Regions from separate parts of the Anaerozeibacter quisquiliarum genome, predicted to be linked through region 2. Evidence: riboswitches for the same ligand, from Rfam matches in the RefSeq annotation. Region 2 holds a riboswitch; the other holds the start of a gene.
What was found. Region 2 has a riboswitch for cobalamin ahead of ACH6CV_RS03105 (ABC transporter substrate-binding protein). Riboswitches for the same ligand answer to the same signal wherever they lie in the genome.
Positions count from the first base shown of each region.

Region 1: linked by a shared signal. The riboswitch ahead of cbiD (cobalt-precorrin-5B (C(1))-methyltransferase CbiD) and the one ahead of ACH6CV_RS03105 (ABC transporter substrate-binding protein) in region 2 are both predicted to bind cobalamin.

Region 1 covers NZ_JBISDI010000051.1:5,073-11,596, reverse strand. Annotated here, with positions in the region: gene cbiE (precorrin-6y C5,15-methyltransferase (decarboxylating) subunit CbiE) at 1-66, opposite strand, end outside; gene cobK (precorrin-6A reductase) at 63-815, opposite strand; gene cobJ (precorrin-3B C(17)-methyltransferase) at 808-1,539, opposite strand; gene ACH6CV_RS16560 (cobalt-precorrin 5A hydrolase) at 1,536-2,543, opposite strand; gene cobM (precorrin-4 C(11)-methyltransferase) at 2,540-3,298, opposite strand; gene cbiD (cobalt-precorrin-5B (C(1))-methyltransferase CbiD) at 3,295-4,437, opposite strand; adenosylcobalamin-variant (AdoCbl-variant) riboswitch at 4,521-4,600, opposite strand; gene ACH6CV_RS16545 (hypothetical protein) at 5,258-5,950, shown strand; gene ACH6CV_RS16540 (gamma-glutamylcyclotransferase family protein) at 6,047-6,524, shown strand, end outside.
Region 2 covers NZ_JBISDI010000005.1:18,235-24,758, reverse strand. Annotated here, with positions in the region: gene ACH6CV_RS03120 (undecaprenyldiphospho-muramoylpentapeptide beta-N-acetylglucosaminyltransferase) at 1-708, shown strand, start outside; gene ACH6CV_RS03115 (ABC transporter ATP-binding protein) at 705-1,457, opposite strand; gene ACH6CV_RS03110 (FecCD family ABC transporter permease) at 1,678-2,679, opposite strand; gene ACH6CV_RS03105 (ABC transporter substrate-binding protein) at 2,663-3,592, opposite strand; adenosylcobalamin (AdoCbl) riboswitch at 3,722-3,877, opposite strand; gene ACH6CV_RS03100 (ABC transporter ATP-binding protein) at 3,999-4,772, opposite strand; gene ACH6CV_RS03095 (ABC transporter permease) at 4,783-5,682, opposite strand; gene ACH6CV_RS03090 (ABC transporter substrate-binding protein) at 5,809-6,524, opposite strand, start outside.

The DNA.
Region 1 (6,524 bases), on a different contig from region 2:
GCGCAGGCCCTCGGCCGTTATCGTCTCCGCCCCCATGCCGATGCCGACGATGGTCACGCTTTTCATCGCTCGCCGCCCTCGATCCTTTTCTTCACTTCCTCCAAGGTAAGCCCCTCTTCCCCGTCGGGGCGCTTCAAAACAGCCACGGTCATTGCGCAGGCGCGCGCCGCCTTAAGCTTTTGCGCGAAGCCGCCCGCCGCGCCCGATTCCTTGGTGACGAGTATGCCGGCCCCCGCCGCGCGGAACATGGCGATGTTGAGTTCCTCCGAAAACGGCCCCTGCATGCAGATGATGTGCGCCGCGGGGAAGCCCGCCCGGCGGCAGGCGGCCAGCCCCTCTTCAAAGGGCAAAATGCGCAGCCAGACGCGGCGCTCGAATTCCGCCACGGCGGTGAGCGCCTCGGCCTCCTTCGCCCCGAGCGCGGAAAAAACTATACCATCGACGGCGTTGAGCCAGGCAATCAGCGCCTCCACCGTGTCGAAGGTCCGGTAGCCGTCCCCCGCGGCGCGCTCGCGCCGCACGCGCAGGTACTCGACGCCCGCGCTTTCGCAGGCGGCACGGATGTTGCGGCTCACGGCGTCCGCGTAGGGGTGCGTCGCGTCGATTGCGAGGCGCGCGCCGCGCCGCGCCATCAGCGCGGCCATCGCGCCCTCGTCCAGCCGCCCCCTGTGCACCTCCACGCTGCCGCCCGCATCCAGCAGCGACTCCCCGTATTCGGTCGCCACGCAGATGAGCGCGGGGATGTTTCGCGCCTTCAACAGGGCGGCCAGCTCGCGGCCCTCGCTCGTGCCGCCGAACAGCACGATCTCAGTCAAGGCGATACCCCCTCGGCGTCACCATCCTGCCCGCGATTGCCCGCGTATCGGCGCTTCCGATGAACACGGTGGTGAACATGTCGACCGAGGCATCGCGAAGCGCCGCAAGCGTCATCAGCGCCTTTCCCTCCCCTTCGCGAGCGATGTTGCGCACCAGGCCGCACAGCGTGTCGGGCGATTTGTGCCGCAGCAACACGTCGCAGGCCCTTTTGAGATAATCCGCCCGCTTTTTGCTCGACGGGTTATAGAGCGCGATGCAAAAATCCCCCTCGGCGGCGCAGGCGAGGCGCTTTTCGATCAATGCCCAGGGCGTGAGCAGATCGGAGAGGCTGATGACGGCGAAGTCGTGCGTCAGCGGCGCGCCCAGGATGGCCGCGCCCGCCAGCGCCGCCGTGACGCCGGGGACGATCTCGATTTCCACATTGGGGTATGCCCCGCTCAGTTCCAGCACGAGTCCCGCCATGCCATAGACGCCGGCGTCGCCGCTGCAAACGACCGCCACGGTCCTGCCCTCGGCGGCCAGCGCCAGCGCCTTTTTGCAGCGCTCCGTTTCGCTGCGCATCGGCGTGGCAAAGGTCGGCTTTTCGGGGAAGAGGGGCCCGATCAGCTCGATGTATGTCGTGTAACCCACGACGATGTCCGCCCGCTCGATGGCACAGCGGCAGGCGGCTGTCATTCCCTCGGCGTCGCCGGGGCCGATGCCGACGACAAACAGCTTACTCATGCCCTCGCTCCCTCGCCGAAGCGCAGCGCGTACGGCTCGACGGCAAGCGCCATGGTCACGCCGTTGCCCGCGTTTTTTCCCGACAGCAGCACGCCACCCTCGCCGCAGCCCAGCACGGCGCTGCGCTCGCATACATTGTCGATGCCCGTCACCGACCTTACGAAGGCGGAACCCTCGAATTTGCCGGGAACGGCCGCCAGTTCCTCCGCCGAGAACGTGCGGTAGGGCAGCGCGCGGCGGCGGCAAAACGCCACAATGCCGGGCTCGTTCGCCTTCAAATCGATGCTGCACACCCGCGCGACGGCGGCGCTCAGGCAGCGAGCCTTGTCCAGCATCATCGAAAAGGCGCATTCGATAACCTCCGCATTCACACCCTTTTTGCAGCCGACGCCGAGCGCGACCACGGGCGGCACGAGGCGCAGCGCCTCTGCCCTGCCGCCCATGCGATGGGTCACGAGGATGTCGGCCGGGCCGTCGGTCAGTTCGATCCCATCGGGCAGCGCGCCCTCGACGGGGAATTCGCTTTTGAGCGTTACGGTTGCGCCCGAGAGCAGGCGCGCGGACACCCGCTTGATGCGCTCGGGGTTTTCAATCGCGAGCCCCCGCCGCCTCGCCCAGCTGTCCACGGCGAATATGCCGTGCACGTCGGTGGCGGTGGTGACGACGGGGATGGCGTCGAGGAGCCGAGCGACCTTCACCGCCAGCTCGTTCGCGCCGCCCAAATGCCCCGAGAGCAGCGAGACGGCGTACGTGCCCAGCTCGTCCGCCACGACCACGGCGGGGTCGGTCGCCTTGCTTTGGATATGGGGCGCGATCGCGCGCACGGCGAGGCCCGCCGAGCCGATGAACACGAGCGCGTCGTCCGACGAGAAATGCGCCCGCGTCCACGCCGCCAGCGCGCCGTCGCCGCAGCGCTCCGCCGCGGTGCCGTCGCCGAGCAGCCCCGCCAGCCGCTCGCCCAGCGCCAGGCCCCTTTCGCTGAAGGCGAGGATGCCCACCCTCATGGCTCAGTCCCCTGCCGGAAGGCGGTGGTGAACGCGGGATCGTAGAGCTTGGAAAGCTCGTAATCGCCGCCCAGGAAGTCGCCCACGGTGATGAGCGCATGGCAGGAGACGCCGCTCTCCACGGCCGCGCGGCGGAGCGTCCCCACGGTGCAGCGCACCACCTTTTCATCGGGCCAGCTCGCCCGGTAGACGATGGCGGCGGGCGTTTCGGGCGCATAGCCGCCCGCGAGCAGCTCCGCCTGCAAATCCTCGGTCAGCCCCGCGCTCAAGAAGATCACCATCGTGGCGCGATGCGCGGCCAGGCTTCGGATGCGCTCGCGCTCCGGCACCGGCGTCCTGCCCGCCATGCGCGTGATGACGACGCTCTGGCTGACGGCGGGCAGCGTGTATTCGGCCTTGAGCGCCGCCGCCGCGCCGCAAAAGCTCGACACGCCGGGGCAGACCTCGAAGGCGATGCCCAGCGCCTCGAGCCGGTCCATCTGCTCGCGGATCGCGCCGTAGAGGCAGGGGTCGCCGGTGTGCAGCCGCACGGTCGCCTTGCCCGAGCGCTCCATGCGCTCCATCACCGAGATCACCTCGTCCAGCGTCATCGCGGCGCTGTTGAACACCGCGCAATCGCGCTTCGCGTAGTCCAGCAGCGCGGGGCTCACCAGCGAGCCCGCGTAGATGATCGCGTCGGCCTTATGCAAAAGCGCCGCGCCCCGCACCGTAATCAGATCCGCCGCGCCGCAGCCCGCGCCCACAAAGTAGATCATGCGCCTTTCCTCCAAATATGCATCAGCGCTTCGGCGTTGTCGCTTTGCGCCAGCACGCCGCCCAGGTCGCCCGCGTTCGTAAAGCAGAGGTAGCCGATTTCAATCCCCTCGGGCACGCGCCGCCGCAGCGTGGCCTCGATGCGCGCGCCGAGGATGTTCATCGTCCGTTCGAGCAGCCCCGCGCCGCGCAGCAGCGCAAGCGCCGCGTCCGCCGTGACGCAGGCGGCGATTTCGCGCAGCAGCGTAAGCTCCGCGCCCGCCTCCAGCGCGCAGGCGATCAGCGTCTCCATGCGCCCGTCGCCGTTCGCGGAGTGGGTGTTGGTGATGCCAAGGCCCAGCTTGACCAGCTTGCCGATATGACCGATCAGCAGGATGCGCCGGAAGCCGAGCTCCACGGCGGCGTCGATGGCGTCGCCGATGAAGTTCGAGCAGGCGATGTGCGCCTCCATCGGCAGCCCCAGCGTTTCGGCCGCGAAGGCCTGCCCGTAGTTGCCGGGCGTGAGCAGCACGCGCTGCGCGCCCGTGGCCGCGAGCTGGCGCAGCTCCAGCCGGACGGTGTCGACGAGCGCGGCGTTGCTCATGGGCTCCACGATGCCGGTCGTGCCGATGATGGAGATGCCGCCCTCGATGCCCATGCGCGGGTTGAAGGTGCGCCGGGCCAGCTCTTCCCCGCCCGGCACGCAGATGCGCACGCAGATGCCGCCCGCGTAGCCGCAAGCCGCACACACCGATTCCACGGCCTCGACGATCATCCGGCGCGGGGTGGAGTTGATGGCCGCCTCGCCCACGCCTTGGTCGAGGCCGGGCTTCGTCACGCGCCCCACGCCCTGCCCGCCCTCGATGCGCACGCCCGCGGGGATCTTTTCGACCTGCGCGTAGACGAGCATGCCGCCCGTCACGTCGGGATCGTCGCCGCCGTCCTTGCGGATGGCGCAGCGGGCGAAACGCGCATCGACGTGCGCGTCGAGCACGTCGATGCTCAGCAGTATCCCCTTGGGGGTGGGCAGCGACACGCAGGCAACGCGCTCGCCCGACAGCAGCATGCGCGTGGCGGCCTTGGCCGCGGCCGCGGCGCAGGCGCCCGTCGTGTAGCCGCATCGAAGCAGCCTGCCCCCCACGTTTTTGCGCGGCGATTCCATCAAAAAAGCCTCCGGCGCAGGCCGAAGGTCAGCAAGGAGACGCATAACATCTCAAGCCATATCCTTCGGTGTCCGCAAAGAATATGCAACATGGCGATCCGGCTGTAACGGCAACGCACTTGCGAGGGAATTTCACCCTGCTTCCCCATTCAGTTGTCCGCCGCGCGGGTCGCCCCGCCGGCCACTTAATACTACCCTTCTGGATCGGTTTTGTCAAGCGAGGCGGGCGATTGCGAGGGGGCGGGAGCGGTTCGGGCCGTCAATAGAATTTAGTATAGCATGCAGTACGGTTTCAGAAACAGCAGTGTAAATTCCTTAGCAACCACTCGGTTTGTATAAGTTAAAATGGAATAATGCGGGGGGGCATAGCTCGGCTGGTAGCGCGCTACGTCCGCATCGTAGAGGTCAGGGGTTCGAATCCCCTAAGCTACACCAAAAATGAAACCATCTATTGATAAACTCGATAGATGGTTTTTCCTTTGCCAGAAACCCAGCAAACAAAGGCTTTTCAGGCATTGGGCTTTCTAATTGTATCATTTTATGACAGCCAAAATGCAGGCTCCGTGCAGCCGTCGGGATTCGAACTCACCCTGTTTTTCGGCTGCTTTTCAGGGGAATCGTCAAATTTGCACACTCCTTTTCGGCCAAAGGTGTTCAAATAGCACGATTCTACTTTGGCAAAAAGGTGCCCCCGCTGACGCACCAAAAAGGCGCGTGAGAGGCGTGGTTTTGTTGACAATATGTTCATCCGACGTTAGAATAATAAGGCCACCAGTTATGGAGTTCTATAACCAACAGTTCACGAAATGAGGGGAACAGAGTGATGAGAAGAAAAATACCAAACAACGAACCGCCGCGATATAAGCGCGATCCGCTCGGCCGACGGATCGAAATCCTGAGGCTTCTTCACGGAAAGAAGATGAGAACCGCCGAGATTGCTGAGTGCTTTAAGCCCGGTTGCGATCAATCATACATTCGGACGATTCAGCGAGATCTCGAAGACTTGCGTGATGGAATCAATGTTTTGGGCACAACCATCCGGATTGAGGAAACCACAGAAAGCCATTCGTTGAAGTCATACCAATCCACCGTTCATCCGATTTTTCTTGCGCTCAATCTGACTGAGCTTACCGCCTTACTAAAGCTGCTCGAAGAGCGCGTGGACGATCCCGTGTATGGCGGTATCTTTGAAAGCATATACAACCAGCTGACGGATTACGCGGAGGAAAGAGTAATTCCACTTCTGGGCAGGCGTCACGTTCGAGGAAACGCGACCGCGAACCGATTGGATCAAGAGTATGTTCACACGATCCACTATCTATTGAAAAGCCAAACGGAGGTTGACATCACCTATACAACGCGAGACGGCGACCGAATCACGCGGAAGTGTATGGTACGGCGCTACGATGATCTGAGGCAAACGTTGGCTTTCCGTAATATCCAGGCAAATTGCACAGTCGAGAGGCCGCTTGCCGAGATTGAGATCGATTGGAGCCAAGTAGCGTACCGATGAAACTCGACAATTAAGTGACACGATCCGGCGTTATAGATGTGCGATAATACAGTCATGGCGATCCAAAAATATAATCAAGAGAAGGAGACATCAGCCATGACGAACAGCAACTCCGTATCCAACGTCCGCTTCCGACGCTTTCCCACCGACAGGCCGAACCTTGAGTCATTCGAACACACCCTCAAGAATCTGCACGATGCTGTTGAGGATCCCGCGCTTGCCACCCCTGACTACTTGACAGAACTCGCTGCTTTCCAAGACAACGAAGGGTTTTTCGGCGTTGTCGACAGCAGCAGGCTCGAAAGCGATTGCCGTGTTGCGTATCGCTACATGCCGACCTATATGGCGGCGGCGATCTTCATACGAGCATACCTTGCTGCCGCGGGTGCAGAACAAGCCCATAAATACCGCGCAATCTTGGAGAAGGCGCTTCCCGCTTGCATGGAGCGCGGCCTGTGTGGGCATGGTTACGATGCGGAGGCCGGTTTGATTGAAGCTCTGAAGATCTTCGCACAGTGCGGGCTTCGGGAGTTCCTGACGGAAGCCCCTGACATCTGCCCGAAATTCCATGTGT
Region 2 (6,524 bases):
CACGAATCCGACATGACGCCGGGGCTCGCCAACCGCCTGTCGGCGCCGTTTGCCAAAAAGCTGCTGTGCACCTTCCCCGAAGCCGCGCGGCTGGCGGGCAAGAAGGGCGTGGCCGTGGGCACGCCGCTTAGGCCCGAGCTATTCAAGGGCAACCGCGAGGCCGGGCGCAAGCTGTTCGGCTTTCAAAGCGGCCGCCCGGTGCTGATGGTGGTGGGCGGCTCGACCGGCGCGCAGTCGGTCAACCGCGCGCTGCGCCTGGCGCTGCCAAAACTCCTCGACTGCTTCCAGGTGCTGCACCTGTGCGGCGCGGGCAACCTGGACGCCTCGCTCGAGGGCACGCCCGGCTACTGCCAGAAAGAATATCTAAACCATGAAATATCCCATGCCTACGCGGTGGCCGACGTGCTGATTTCCCGCGCGGGCTCCAATACCTTAAGCGAGATTTTGGCGCTCAACAAGCCCTCGCTGCTGATTCCCTACCCGCTGTCGGCCAGCCGGGGCGACCAGGTCATGAACGCCCGCTCGTTCGAGCAGCGGGGCCTGGCGCGCGTGCTGATGCAGGAGGACATGACGCCCGACGTGCTGGCCTCGCGCGTGATCGAGGTCTACAAGGAGCGCGGCAGCCTGATCGACGCCATGGAGCGCGAGCCCTCGGGCGACGGCATGGCGGGGGTGTTGAAATACATTGAGGAGTACGCGAAAGTCTAACCCCACCGCTTAAGCGACCTACGCATATATCCGGCCACGTCCATGCCGTACACGCCTTCGAGGAAGGCGGGCTCGGCCACGTCGGGGAACGCGCCTTGGCCCGCCACCCGGCCCTCCTTCATGAAGATCAGCCGCTCGGCCAGCGTCAGCGCCAGGTTGACGTCGTGGAACACCCCGATCACCGCGTGCTCGCCGCTTGTCATCCAATCCTTCAAATACTCGATCAGCTCCATCTGGCACTTTATGTCCAGGTGGTTGGTCGGCTCGTCGAGCAGGATCACGCGCGGCTGCTGCGCCAGCGCCTTGGCGAGGAACACCCGCTGCAACTGACCGCCCGACAAAGCGTCGATCGGCTGCTCGCGGATGTCCCACAGCCCGATCGCCTTGAGGCACCCTTCGACCACCGCCCGGTCGGCCCGGCCCGCGCCGCCCAGCGCCCGCGCGTTAAGATAGCGGCCCATCATCACGGTATCGTAGACCGAGTAGGCGAAGTGCAATGTGCTCACCTGGCTCATCACCGCCACCTCGCGCGCAAGTTCCCGCCGCGTAAGCGTCTTGATGTCCTGCCCGCCGATCCTGACCTCGCCGGTAAAGGGAATCAGCCGCGCGATCGCGCGCAACAGCGTGGTCTTTCCGCAGCCGTTGGGGCCCAATACGCACGCGCTCTCCCCCATCCTGACGCCAAACGACACATCCTTGACCACCGGCACGCCCGCGTACCCGGCGCTCAGGTGTTGTATCTCGAGCAAGCTATCCCCTCCTCCGACCAACCCCCTCTCCGGGAGGTTTGGAGTGCCGCAGCCCTTCATGTTCAATCATTTGCGCCGGTGCAAATGGATCCCGGCGTAGGGCGAGCCTGCCCGCCCGGCTCGGAATCGATTCATGCTGCCGGATTGCGCCTAGAATACCTCGCAGGGTTTTCAGCAATCCGGTTTCCCCGTTCCCCAACTCACGCGCATATGGACGCAGTCAGATGTGCGTGACGCGCCTTCGGCGCGAAAAGTATACATGGGTGAAGAACGGCGCGCCCACGAGCGCGGTCACCGCGCCCACCGGCAGCTCGATCGGGGCCAGTACGGTGCGCGCCGCCAGGTCGCACAGCACCATGAACGCGCCGCCCAGCAGCGCCGCCATCGGCAGCACGATCCGGTGCCGCGCGCCGAACACCCGACGCACCAGGTGGGGCGCGATCAGGTCGATGAAGCCGACCGTGCCGGTGAAGGCGACCGCGACGCCGGTCTGCAGCGCGCCCAGCGCGATCAGCGTCCACTTGATCCGCCGGATCGCCACGCCCGTGCTCTCGGCCTGCTCGTCGCCGAAGGTCATCAAATCCATCTCCCAGGCGTAGCCCATGAGCGCCAGCATCGTCACGGCGCTCACCGCCGCCATCACCGCGACCTGCGCGTAGCCGCGTCCGGCGAACGAACCCATCTGCCAGAACACCAATTCCTTGAGGTGCTCGCTTGACAGCGCGGTAATCAGCGTCAGCACGGCGTTGACGAACAGCGAGAACACCATGCCCACCAGCACGATGGTGTTGCCCTCCATACTGTGGTCGAGCGCGGCGGTCAGACCCATCGCCAGCAGCACCGTCGCCATGCCGAACGCAAAGCCCATCAGCGGCCGGACAAACAGCCCCGACAGCCCCAGAAGGATGCTCAGCGCCGCGCCCAGCGACGCGCCCGACGACACGCCCAGCGTATAGGACGAGGCCAGGGCATTGCGCAGCACCGACTGCATCACCGTGCCGCTCATCGACAGCGCCGCGCCCACGCAAAAGGCCATCAGCACGCGCGGCAGGCGTATCTTTATAAGGATCGAGCGCGCCACCCCGCTGACCGCCTCGCCCCGCCCGACAAGCACCCGCAGCGCGTCCATCGGGTGGATGGACGCGCTGCCCACGGCGACGCCGAACGCCAGCGCAACAAGCGCCACCGCCAGCGCCAGCAGTACCTTATGCGGCGTCTTCATTCAGCAAGGGCGCGTCGAACGCCGCGTACCGGTCGGGGTACACCCGCCTCGCCATCTCGACCAGCGCGTCGGCGATGTGGTGGTTGGGCAAGGAACTCGCGGTGTTGTCGATGTAGAACACCTGCCCTCCCTTGATCGCGCTCACTTCGCCCCAGCCCGCGCGGCCCAGAATCTCGCCGACCGCGTCGTCGATGTAGCTGACCGAGGTCAGGATTACGTCGGGGTTGGCCTCAACCGCTGATTCCTCGCTCACAGAAATCCAGTCCTGCTGATCGGCAAACACATTGCGCGCGCCCATGAGCTCGATCAACTCGTTCAGGAAGGTGCCGCTGCCGAAGCTGTACAGGTAGGGCAGCGCGCCGATCTCAAACATCACCGACTTGCGCTCGGCTTCGGGGATGGCTTCTCCGATCGCGCGGACGGCCTCGACGGTGTCCAGCATGCCGCGGGTCAACGCCTCGCCGGACTCTTCCGCACCCATGATCCGTGCGATGAAGCGCACGTCCTCGGCCACGCCGGCCACGCTGTCGCTCGACGGGATCACCGCCACCGTGATGCCGAGCGTCCGCAGCGCCGTGAACGGATCGCCGCCGCCCTCGTAGCTCATGGCGCTGACCAGCACCAGGTCGGGCGCAAGCTCGGCCATGGCCTCGCAGTCGGGGTGCATCATATCGAACTGGGGCAGCTCGGAAACGCCCTCCGCCTGCGACGGGCTGTACGTATCGACGGCCACCAGGCGGTCTTTCAGGCCCAGCTCGACGATCACCTGCGTGGTCGCGGGCGCGAGCGAGATCACGCGCGCGGGCGCGGCCTTAAGGTCGAGCGGATTGCCCGCCCGGTCTTCGGCGGGCATGGCCAGCGCATTTGCCGTGGCCAGCAGCAGCGTGAACATCAGGCAGAACAGCTTCTTCATGGGTTTTCCTTCCTTTCCAGCGGTGTTCTTTACACACAAACGCCGCACGGTCAAACGACCATGCGGCGACGCCATGCCGGTTTCGGCGCAGGGGAACGGCAAATCACCGGCCCTTGCACGCGAATGGGTGGGCGGCGCCGCCTTAGCATCGAAGGCGTTGCTGTGCGCCCGCGCGTGGGCCGGTGATCTGACTTAAAGCCGGGCGTCTGCCCAAGCTCCTCACAGTAGCGGGTCTGCCGGGGATTTTCACCCCGTTCCCCGGATCATGCGCGCATCTATCTGTCTACGGGTTTATCATACCACGCGCGGCGGGCGCTGTCAAGTTTGAAGGCCGCGCGCGCAGAGCAATGGGCCCCGAACAGCCGTTTTGTGATCCCATTCTTCACAACGGATGTGCGTGTCGGCATCAATTACCGCACTCGACGCTGATTTCGTTGAAGGTCCTGAGCAGGTCGTCCATCGTGTAGCGCGCGCGCTCCCCGCCCGCGGCGTCGATCACGGCGCGGCCCTGATGCATCATCAGGAGGCGGTTGCCGTAGCCCACCGCATAGCGCAGGTTGTGGGTGACCATGAGCGCCGTCAACCCCTTTCCCACGATCAGCTTCTGCGTCAGCTCCATCACGGTGTCGGCCGCGCGCGGGTCGAGCGCGGCGGTGTGCTCGTCGAGCACCAGCAGCTCGATCGGCGTCATCGTGGACAGCAGCAGCGCCAGCGCCTGGCGCTGACCGCCCGACATGCTGCCCACCTGCTGACCCAGGCGGTTCTCGAGGCCCAGCCCCAGCGGCTCGAGCATCGCGCGATAGGCGTCGATCCGCCGGCGGTTGACGCCCCGGCGCAGGTTGTAGGGCTGATTCTTGTTGTCGGCCAGCGCCATGTTCTCGAGCACGGTCAGTTGCGCGCAGGTGCCCTTCGACGGGTCCTGAAACACCCGGCCCAGCATCCGCGCACGCCTGTGCTCGGCAAGGTCGGTCACGTCGCGCCCGTTCACGCGCACGCGCCCGCCCGTAAGCGGCAGCGAACCGCACAGGATGTTCAGCATCGTGGTCTTGCCCGAGCCGTTCGAGCCCACCACCGACACAAAGTCGCCCCGCGCGATCGACAGGTTGAAGCCGTCGAACAGCGTGGCCTCGTCGGGCGTACCTTCATTATAGATTTGGATGATGTTTCTCATCTCGACCAGGCACGCGTTGCTATCCATGGGCATGGCGCTTGCCTCCCTTCCGATCGAGCGCGCGGCCGGCGACCAGCGCCACCACAAACAGCGCGCTCATCAGCAGCTTCAAGTAGACCGTGTCGATCCGAAGCAGCGTCGCCACCGCGAGGCAGGCCTTGTACACGACCGCGCCCGCGATCACCTGCGTGGTGGGCATAACGCCGCGCACCTTGCCCAAGAGCGTGGTGCCGATGATGACCGACGCCAGCCCCATGACCACCATGCCCGCGCCGCTGGTGACCGAGGCCGAGCGCGCCTGCTGGGCCAGCACGCTGCCCGACAGTGCCGTCAGCCCATTGGCAAGCGTCAGCCCCAGGATCTTCACCAGCCCCGGGTTGACCGCCTGCGCCGTCACGTACTGCAAGTTGCTGCCCGCCGCGCGCAGCATCAGTCCGATGCGCGTCTTGAAGAACCAATCCATAATCAGCTTGACGGCCGCGACCACGACGGCCAGCACGATCACCCGCCGATAGGGCGCGAACGCCTCGGGCAGCCAGGTCACCGGCCCGTCCGTGAAAATCGTGGGCAGCTTGTTGATGTAGAGCACCGACTGCTTGCCGGTGACCAACAGGTTGACCGTGAGCAGCGCCGTCATCGTGAGAATGCCGCTGAGCAGATCGGTAATCTTGAGCTTCACGTGCAGCAGGCCGGTCACCGCGCCGGCCAGGCAGCCCGCGGCAAAGGACACGAGCAGCGCCGCCACGGGCGACATGCCGTTTACGATCATCAGCGCGGTCACACACGCGCCCAGCGGCAGCGTGCCGTCCACCGACAGGTCGGGGAAATCCAACACCTTGTAGCTGATGTAGACCCCCATCGCCATGATGCCGTAAATGAAGCCCTCTTCGAGGATGTTTATCAGGATCGACAGGTACATAACATGGCCCCTTTTCGGTTTACCTTTTCGGGCGTTTCGACCGGTGGATCCGGGTCATACGCCCCGGCCCCATGGGCCCTGCGTTCAGATCATCCACCCCGCCCCTCCAAAGAGGGAAATGGGGAATTACTTCGCCACGTCTTGCGCCGCTTCATACCCCGCCGGCAATTGCAGCCCCAGCGCCGCGAGCACGTCCGCGTTGTAGGCCGGGGTCACCTCGTCGATCAGGCCGACCGGCGTGGTGGCGGGATCGGCCTTGCCATTCAAGACCTCTGCCGCGATTTTGCCGGCCTCGCGGCCCAGCGCCACGTAGTCGATGCCCTGCGTCGCCAGGCAACCGTTCACCACCTGCTCGACCTCCGAGCCGAACACCGGGATGCGCGCCTCTTCGGCGGCCAGCAGCAGCGCCGGCAGGTTCTCCACGACCAGGTTGTCGGTGAAGTTGTTGAAGCAGTCCACCCCGTCCGCGATCAGCGAGCCGGCCGCCGTGGCCACCTCCGAGCCCGCGGTGATGCCGATCGCCACGACCTCGAAGCCCTGCTCGGCCGCGACCTCATGGAGCTTCTTCAGGTGCGAGATCGAGTTCGGCTCCGACACCGTGTACACCACGCCGATCTTCTTGGCCTCCGGCAGGAACGCGCGGATCATCTTCACCTGCTCGGGCAGGTTCAGGATGTCCGACACCCCGGTGCAGTTGGTATTCGGCGCTTCGTTCGACTCCACGATCCCGGCCGACACCGCGTCCGACACCGCCACAAAGATCACGGGCGTACCGCTGTCGGCGGTCGCCGCATAGGCGCTCATCGCCGCCGGCGTCGCCACGCCCACCAGCATATCCCGGC